Regions from separate parts of the Shinella zoogloeoides genome, predicted to be linked through region 2. Evidence: predicted binding sites of a transcription regulator. Region 2 holds the regulator's gene; the other holds the start of a gene.

Region 1 (4,711 bases), 640 kb from region 2:
TGCTGCCAGCGGGCCACCGTTTCCGGCTCCTTCTGCGGCAGGCCGGCGCGCATCGGGAAATCCGTCTGCGGCAGGTAGAGGGTGGACGAATAATCGACTTTTTCAGGCGTATCGGTCATGGGTGTGGCTATCGTCTCGTCGCGCGGGTCTTCGCGCATGCGGGGAGGTGTCAGTCAATGCATTTGTTATGCACCGGGCAATGACGGCGAGGGCGCTTTCGAGAACGCCCGAAATCCCGGACCTTCCGGCCTCGCTCAGAGCGCGCGGAAGGCCGGGCCACTAATTCGCAGATCGATGGTCAGCCGGTTGAGCATCATGCGCGCGGTATTACGGCCTTTTCGGCGGTTTGAAAAGGGCGCAAAAGCGAAACGGACACTTTGGCCGGCAGGATGTCAGCCTTCGCCGCCCTGCCCTCTTGCAGGGCGCGCAGCTTCGGCATTCCAGACGACAAGCCGCGCGTCGGGAGCCTCGCGGCACAGCACGACGGCCATGTTCTCCCGCATCCGGCGGCGGAAGCGCGACGCATTGCGGGCACCCCAGACGCCGGCGAACTCAGCGCCCGTCGCATCGTTTCTGAAGATGGCCGCCCCACCGAAGGCTGCGGAAAGCCCGTCCGTACCGAAAACGCCACCCCCGCCAAAGACGGCGACGATCTGCTCCAGCGGCGCGATGCTGACCACCGTGTCGCCGGACGGCGCAAATCCGGGCGACCGGAAGAGATAGAGGGGACACGGCGCGGTTGCCATGGCAGGCCTAGAAACAGAGACGCCGGTCGATCGGCCCCAGCGGCGTGACGCCGGCAAGCAGCGCCCTCGCCTCCTCCTCGTCGCGCTTCATCTGGACGACGAGCGCATCGAGGCCGTCGAATTTCAGTTCGTCGCGCAGGTGGCCGAAGAAGGACACCGCGGAGACCTCGCCGTAGAGATCGGCGGAAAAGTCGAAGAGGAAGGTTTCAAGCAGCGGGGCGCCGTCCGTATCGACCGTCGGGCGGCGGCCGTAGCTGGCGACGCCGTCATGGAGGCTGCCGTCCGGGCGGCGGTAGCGCACGGCGTAGATGCCGTTGCGCAGCTCCACTTCCGGCGGAAGCTGCATGTTGGCGGTCGGGTAGCCGAGCGTGCGGCCGAGCTGCTTGCCGCCGATCACCTCGGCCTCCACCGTGTAGCGGTAGCCGAGCTGGCCGGCCGCTTCGACGACCGCGCCCTCGCCGAGCAGGGAGCGGATGAAGCTGGAGGAGATAACCGAGGCGTTCTCGTCGCGGAAGGCATCGACCAGCGTCACGCCGAAACCGTTGTCCTGCCCCGCGGCCATCAGGAAGGCCGGGCCGCCCTCCCTGCCCTTGCCGAAATGGAAGTCGAAGCCGGTGACGACCTCGGAGGCGTGCAGCCAGTCCATCAGAATGGCGCGGATGAAGTCGTGCGCTGAGATTTCGGAGAAGCTGCGGTCGAAGGGATATTCGATGACGGCGGAAAAGCCCATGCCTTCGAGGATGCGCGCCTTCAGCGGCGCGGGCGTCAGGCGGAAGACGGGCCTTGCCGGGCGGAAGACCGTGCGCGGATGCGGCTCGAAGGTGAGGACGAGCGCGGGTATGCCGCGCTCCCTCGCAATGTCGAGCGCCCGTTGCAGCACCGACTGGTGGCCCCGGTGCACGCCGTCGAAATTGCCGATGGCGATGACGCCGCCGCGCAGGTGCTCCGGCAGCGGCTGCTTCGTCTCGTTCCTGTGAAATACCGTCATGACGACCGTCTCCGTCCCGTCACCGCAGCCGGGGCATCCACCATTTCGGGTGGGCGTTTTCCTCGGCCAGGAAAGCCGCCAGCTTCGCCTCGTCCGTGCGCCCCGCCTCGACATAGTGCTGCGCGTGGATGCCGCCCGAAATATAGAGCACGTCGAGGCCGAAGCCTTCGGCGCCGCGCACGTCCGTCGGCATGCCGTCGCCGATGGCGATCACGCGGGAAAGGTCGAAGGCGCCGCGCATCTCGCGCGCCTCGGCCAGCGACTTCTCGTAGATCGGCCGATAGGGCTTGCCGGCGATGCGGGTGGTGCCGCCAAGGACCTCATAGAGCTGGGCAAGCGCGCCGGCGCAGGGAATGAGCCGGTGGCCGCGCTCGACGACGAGATCGGGATTGGCGCAGATGAAGGGCAGATCGCGCGCGGCGAGCGCCGTCAGCTCGGCGCGGTAATCCTCGATGCTCTCCACTTCGTCGTCACGCAGGCCGGCGCAGACCACCACGTCGGCCGCCTCCAGGCCCGCCTGCTCGACGCCGAGGCCGTCGAGCAGCGGATGATCCTTGTCCGCGCCGATGAAATAGACCCTCTTCGGAGCATCCTCGATCAGCGCGCGGGTGACGTCGCCGGAGGTGACGATGCGGTCATAGGCGTCGTCGGTGACGCCGAGGCCGCGGATTTGCACCTTGACGCCCGGATGCGGGCGCGGCGAATTGGTGATGAGGACCACCGTCAGGCCCGCCGCGCGGGCTTCAGCCAGCGCTTCGGAGGCGGCGGAAAAAGCCTCGACGCCGTTGTGCAGGACGCCCCAGACGTCGCAAAGCACCACGTCATAGTGTGAGGCGATGTCGCGGAAGGATTGGATGCGCTGAGCCATGAACGGTTTCCGTATCGAGATAAGCCGGACGACATTGCAAAGCGACGCCAAGAAAACAAGCCTCTCCCCGCAATTTTGCCCCATCCACAGGGAAACGGACGAAATTTCATCGGGCTGCCTTGATGCCGTGGGATATCGCTCCCATCTGGCGGCAGCGGTAACCATTCCGGCCGAAATAATTTAGGGGCGCCGTTCTTGACTCATAAGCCGCCGCCGCCTATCTCGGCATCGCTAGCACTCACAAACGGAGAGTGCTAACATCAATCCGGCGGATCCGTTCACGATCCGCAGTGTCATTTGATCGAGGGATAAGACAATGGCAAGCACCACCTTCCGCCCGCTTCATGACCGCGTCGTCGTTCGTCGCGTCGAATCCGAAGCCAAGACCAAGGGCGGCATCATCATTCCGGACACCGCCAAGGAAAAGCCGCAGGAAGGCGAAGTCGTCGCCGTCGGTTCCGGCGCCCGCGATGAATCCGGCAAGGTCATCGCGCTCGACGTCAAGGCTGGCGACCGCGTTCTGTTCGGCAAGTGGTCGGGCACCGAAGTCAAGCTCGACGGCGAAGACCTTCTGATCATGAAGGAAGCCGACATCATGGGCATCATCGGCTGATCTGCCGGTAACGTTCCTTTCGAAATTCGCTGATACCTCATTCAGGAGTTCACACAATGGCAGCCAAAGAAGTCAAATTCGGCCGCACCGCGCGCGAAAAGATGCTGCGTGGCGTCGACGTCCTCGCAGACGCCGTCAAGGTAACGCTCGGCCCGAAGGGTCGTAACGTCGTCATCGACAAGTCCTTCGGCGCTCCGCGCATCACCAAGGACGGCGTTTCCGTCGCCAAGGAAATCGAACTGGAAGACAAGTTCGAGAACATGGGCGCCCAGCTCGTTCGCGAAGTCGCTTCCAAGACCAACGACATCGCCGGCGACGGCACCACGACCGCAACCGTTCTTGCCCAGGCCATCGTTCGCGAAGGCGCCAAGGCCGTTGCAGCCGGCATGAACCCGATGGACCTGAAGCGCGGTATCGATCTCGCCGTCGCGGAAGTCGTCAAGGATCTCCAGGCCAAGGCCAAGAAGATCAACACGTCGGAAGAAGTCGCCCAGGTCGGCACGATCTCCGCCAATGGCGAGAAGCAGATCGGCCTCGACATTGCCGAAGCCATGCAGAAGGTCGGCAACGAAGGCGTCATCACGGTTGAAGAAGCCAAGACCGCCGAAACCGAACTCGAAGTCGTCGAAGGCATGCAGTTCGACCGCGGCTACCTGTCGCCCTACTTCGTGACCAACCCGGAAAAGATGGTCGCCGACCTCGAAGACGCCTACATTCTCCTCCACGAGAAGAAGCTCTCGAACCTGCAGGCGATGCTCCCGGTTCTCGAAGCCGTCGTCCAGACCGGCAAGCCGCTGGTCATCGTCGCTGAAGACGTCGAAGGCGAAGCCCTCGCGACGCTCGTCGTCAACAAGCTGCGTGGCGGCCTCAAGATCGCTGCCGTCAAGGCTCCGGGCTTCGGCGACCGCCGCAAGGCCATGCTCGAAGACATCGCCATCCTGTCGGGCGGCACGGTGATCTCCGAAGACGTCGGCATCAAGCTCGAAAACGTCACGCTCGACATGCTCGGCCGTGCGAAGAAGGTTTCGATCTCCAAGGAAAACACGACGATCGTCGACGGTGCCGGCCAGAAGGCTGAAATCGAAGGCCGCGTCGCGCAGATCAAGGCCCAGATCGAAGAAACCACCTCCGACTACGACCGCGAGAAGCTCCAGGAGCGCCTGGCCAAGCTCGCTGGCGGCGTTGCCGTCATCCGCGTCGGCGGCTCGACGGAAGTCGAAGTGAAGGAAAAGAAGGACCGCATCGACGACGCCCTCAACGCGACGCGCGCTGCCGTTCAGGAAGGCATCGTACCGGGCGGCGGCGTAGCCCTGCTCCGCTCTTCCACGAAGATCGCCGCCAAGGGCGAAAACGACGACCAGGAAGCCGGCATCAACATCATCCGCCGCGCCCTCCAGGCCCTCGTTCGCCAGATCGCGGAAAACGCAGGTGACGAAGCTTCGATCGTCGTCGGCAAGATCCTCGACAAGAACGAAGACAACTACGGCTACAACGCC
Region 2 (4,711 bases):
GCCCAGGATCGCGTCCACCGTCTCCGGCGCCATCAGCGAGGGCGTGCCGCCGCCCATGAAGATGCTGGTGACGGTGCGCGAGCCGGTGAGCCGGCGCATCGTCGCCATTTCCTTCAGGAATGCCTGGACGAAGCGCGGCTGGTCGACCGGCTGGTGGCGCACATGGCTGTTGAAGTCGCAATAGGGGCATTTGGCGGCACAGAACGGCCAGTGCACATAGATGCCGAAGCCGGGATCGGCGAGATCCGACGCGAAATTCGGCCGCATGTCGAAGGGCACCGCCGTCATCGCGCCTCAGGCCTTCAGGCAGGTTTCGACGAAGAGCTTGAAGGCGCGGGCGCGGTGTGACAGCGCGGCCGCATCGCCCGGCTTCCAGCCGTGCTTCTCCTCGGCGCTCATCTCGCCGAAGGTCGTCTCATAGCCTTCCGGCTGGAAGACGGGATCGTAGCCGAAACCCTGCGTTCCGCGCGGCGGCCAGACGACATGGCCTTCCACCTCGCCGCGGAAGAGTTCCGTATGGCCGTCCGGCCAGGCAAGGCACAGCACGGAGACGAAGCGCGCGGTGCGGTCCTTCGTCTCGCTCGCGCCCTTGTCAGTGAGCGCCTTCTCCACCTTCTCCATGGCCATGGCGAAGTCGCGCGTGCCGTCTTCCTTCTCCGCCCAGTTCGCGGTGTAGACGCCAGGCGCGCCATCGAGCGCATCGATGACGAGGCCGGAATCGTCGGACAGGGCCGGCAGGCCCGACGCCTTGGCCGAGGCGAGCGCCTTGATCGTCGCATTCTCCTCGAAGGTCGTGCCCGTCTCGTCCGGTTCCTCGAATTTCAGCTCCGCCGCCGATTTCGCGGAAAAGCCGAAGGGACCGATCAGGTCCTCGATCTCGCGGATCTTTCCGGCATTGTGGCTGGCGACGACGATCGTCTTGGTGTCGAGCTTGCGCATGATGGTCCTTAACCGATGTTCCAGAGGCCCGGCTCGGCACATTCCAGGCTGTTGCCGGCGGGGTCGCGGAAATAGATGGAACGGGCGCCGTTCGGCCAGCGGAAGTCCGCTTCGATGGCGATGCCGGCTTCTTCCAGCTTTTTCACCCAGAAATCAAGCTCCGGCCCGGGAACGCGGAAACAGGCATGGCCCGGGCCGTACGTTCCGTGCACCGGCACGGGAAAGGCGTGCGGCGGGGGTGGCACGGCGGTCTCCTTCGCATTGAAGATCAGGAGGACGCCGGGGCCGCAGCGGAAGAAGACATGGCGGTTGGCCTGCCGCGTGATCTTCTCCAGCCCCAGGATGCCGCCGTAGAAGGCTTCCGCCGCGTCGAGGTCGTCCGCATAGAGCGCGGTTTCGAGAATGCCTTCGATCGCGGCGGTCATGGGAAAGCCTTGTCTCAGGCGATGGCCTGCTTCTGCAGGGCGACGAGGTCGGCGATGCCGGCGCGGGCGAGCGCCATCAGGTTGGAGAATTCCTCCTCCGTGAACGGCTTGCCTTCCGCGGTGCCCTGGATTTCGACGATGCCGCCCGAGCCGGTCATGACGAAGTTGGCGTCCGTCTCGGCGGCGGAGTCTTCCAGATAGTCTAGGTCGATGACCGACTGGGCGGCGAAGATTCCGCAGGAGATCGCGGCGACGTGATCCTTCAGGACCCTCTCCACTTTGATCATGTTGCGCGCTTCCATCCACTTCAGGCAATCGTGCAGCGCGACGAAGGCGCCGGTGATCGAGGCCGTGCGGGTGCCGCCATCGGCCTGGATGACGTCGCAGTCGATGGTGATCTGGCGTTCGCCGAGCGCTTCGAGATCGACGATGGCGCGGAGCGACCGGCCGATGAGGCGCTGGATTTCCTGCGTGCGTCCGCCTTGCTTGCCGGCGGCGGCTTCGCGCTTCATGCGGTCGCCGGTGGCGCGCGGCAGCATGCCGTATTCGGCCGTCACCCAGCCCTTGCCGCTGTTGCGCAGCCACGGCGGGGTCTTTTCTTCAAGGCTCGCCGTCACCAGCACATGCGTGTCGCCGAACTTGACGAGACAGGAGCCTTCGGCATGTTTGGAAACGTTGCGCTCGAAGGAAACCTTGCGCATCTGATCGGTTTTTCTGCCGGACGGCCGCATTGCGAACTCCTGTCTCATGATATCTTGCAAGGTGCTTTAGACCAGTTCGCCGGGCGATGGAATGGTCGAGGGCCGGCGGCGGGGAAAATCCGTTTTGCGCTGGCCGTCCAAATCACTATATTCCCGGGGAATAACAAGGGTTGCGGTTGAAAGATGGTTTTGAGATCTCCGGGTCCTGACAGTCAGGCGGCGCTCGACGAGCGTTCGGGCGAAATCTTCCGCCGCATCGTGGAAAGCTATCTGGAAAGCGGCGAGCCGCTCGGCTCGCGCAACCTGTCGCGCATCCTGCCCATGTCGCTCTCGCCCGCCTCCGTGCGCAATGTGATGAGCGATCTGGAGGAACTCGGCCTCATCTACTCGCCCCATATCAGCGCCGGGCGCCTGCCGACGCAGCTCGGCCTGCGCTTCTTCGTCGATGCCTTCATGCAGGTGGGCAATATTTCGGCGGAGGACCGCGCCTCGATCGAGCGGCATGTGCGCCCGCATGGCGAGAAGTATTCGGCCGTCGAGACCATGATGAACGAGGCGAGCCAGGCACTGTCAGGCATGTCGCGCGGCGCCGGCCTCGTCATCACCACCAAGAACGACGCGGTGCTGAAGCATGTCGAATTCATCCGCCTGGAGCCGACCAAGGCGCTCGTCGTGCTCGTCGGCGATCACGACCAGGTGGAAAACCGCATCATCGAACTGCCGGCGGGCGTGACCGGCTCACAGCTCACGGAAGCGGCCAATTTCCTCAATGCGCACCTTGCCGGCAACACGCTGGTCGAGGCCCGCGCGCAGCTTGAGCGCCTGCGTGGCGAAATCAGCGGCGAGCTCGATAAACTGTCGCAGGATCTCGTCGAACGCGGGCTTGCCGTCTGGTCCGGCGGCTTCGAGGAGGCTAAGCCGACGCGGCTCATCGTGCGCGGCCGGGCGAACCTGCTCGAAGGCCTCGCCGGCGCGGAGGACATCGACCGCCTGCGCATGCTCTTCGACGATCTGGAGCGCAAGGACAGCCTGATCGAGCTCCTGAACCTCGCCGAGACGGGGCCGGGCGTACGCATCTTCATAGGCTCGGAAAATAAGCTCTTCTCGCTCTCCGGTTCCTCGCTCATCGTCGCGCCCTATCGGGACAGCGACGAGAAGATCGTCGGTGCCGTCGGCGTCATCGGGCCGACGCGGCTCAACTATTCCCGTATCGTGCCCATGGTGGATTATACGGCCCAGCTCATGTCGCGGCTTTCGCGCTGAAGCGTATCGCGCAACGTGCGTAGCGGTTTGCGAGAACGGCATGCGGCGACAGAACCGGCCTTTCGGGGCATCAGCCCTTGATTTTTCAGGCTCAAAGCTCGATATCGGGCGCAACCCCCTTAAATATGCAATTCGGAGTACGTCATGACCGACGAGAGCAAGAAACACGGACCTGACGAGGCGGTGGAAAACAAGGTCGCCGCAGAAGCCTACGCTGCGGAAGAAGCTGCCGCCGAGGCGGAAGCGCCGGCCGAGCCCGATCCGATCGAGGTGCTCAAGGCCGACAACGCCGACCTCAGGGACAAGTATCTGCGCCTAGCCGCCGAGATGGACAACCTGCGTCGCCGCACCGAGCGCGACGTGAAGGACGCCAAGTCCTATTCCGTCGCCGGCTTTGCGCGCGACATGCTGGCCGTGTCCGACAATCTGCGCCGCGCGCTCGATGCCATCCCGGCCGACGCGCTCGAAAGCGGGGATGCCGGCCTCAAGGCGCTCGCCGAAGGCGTCGAGATGACCGAGCGCTCCATGCTCGCCGCGCTGGAGCGTCACGGCGTGCGCAAGCTCGATCCGATGGGCGAGAAATTCGATCCGAACTTCCATCAGGCCATGTTCGAAGTGCCGAACCCGGAGGTCGCCAACAACACGGTGGTCCAGGTCGTGCAGGCCGGCTTCGTCATCGGCGAGCGTGTGCTGCGCCCGGCCATGGTGGGCGTATCCAAGGGCGGCCCGAAGGCCCCCGCCGGCGAGGCGAGCGCCGCACAGGCCTGATAGGCCCTTTCGACGATCAGGACGCCCGCAGCAGCAATGGTGCGGGCGTTTTTCTTGGCCGGGCGATGACGACCGGCAGGCATTCTCCATCCCGAAAGGAAGGCCGTGTCGGAAACCGTGTGGATCATCGCGCTCGGCGCGATCGTCGCGGGCTTCGTGCAGGGCCTGTCCGGCTTCGCCTTCGGCCTCGTTGCCATGTCTTTCTGGGCTTGGACGATCGAGCCGCAACTGGCAGCCGTGCTCGTCGTATTCGGGGCGCTGACGGGGCAGGTGGTCGGCGCACTGTCCGTCCGGCGCGGCTTCAGCCTGCCGGTTCTCCTGCCCTTTCTCGTCGGCGGCCTTGCCGGCATCCCGATCGGGACGGCGATCCTGCCGATGCTCGATGCGCGGCTTTTCAAGACCGTGCTTGGCCTCGTGCTGGTCGTCTGGTGTCCGATCATGCTGTTTTCGCGTGCGCTGCCGCCGGTCCGCTTCGGCGGTCGGCTGGCGGACGGCGCGGCCGGCCTGGTCGGCGGCGTCATGGCCGGCCTCGGCGGCTTTTCCGGCCCGGTGCCGACGCTCTGGTGCACGCTGCGGCAGATTGACAAGGACACCCAGCGCACGGTCATCCAGAAT

The links. The regulator HrcA, encoded in region 2, represses chaperone genes, less so after heat shock. The targets are predictions, from matches to a motif close to GTTAGCACTCNCNNNNNGNGAGTGCTAAC.
Region 1: groES (co-chaperone GroES) is a predicted target of HrcA. The motif match lies at 2,833-2,861, and genes of this name have one in related genera.

The regions. Positions count from the first base shown of each region.
Region 1 covers NZ_CP132311.1:640,855-645,565, reverse strand. Annotated here, with positions in the region: gene ileS (isoleucine--tRNA ligase) at 1-119, opposite strand, end outside; gene Q9316_RS04070 (hypothetical protein) at 393-746, opposite strand; gene Q9316_RS04065 (bifunctional riboflavin kinase/FAD synthetase) at 754-1,734, opposite strand; gene Q9316_RS04060 (TIGR01459 family HAD-type hydrolase) at 1,754-2,602, opposite strand; gene groES (co-chaperone GroES) at 2,919-3,215, shown strand; gene groL (chaperonin GroEL) at 3,272-4,711, shown strand, end outside.
Region 2 covers NZ_CP132311.1:2,617-7,327, forward strand. Annotated here, with positions in the region: gene hemW (radical SAM family heme chaperone HemW) at 1-288, opposite strand, end outside; gene rdgB (RdgB/HAM1 family non-canonical purine NTP pyrophosphatase) at 295-939, opposite strand; gene Q9316_RS00905 (VOC family protein) at 948-1,364, opposite strand; gene rph (ribonuclease PH) at 1,379-2,095, opposite strand; gene hrcA (heat-inducible transcriptional repressor HrcA) at 2,249-3,328, shown strand; gene grpE (nucleotide exchange factor GrpE) at 3,473-4,096, shown strand; gene Q9316_RS00925 (sulfite exporter TauE/SafE family protein) at 4,202-4,711, shown strand, end outside.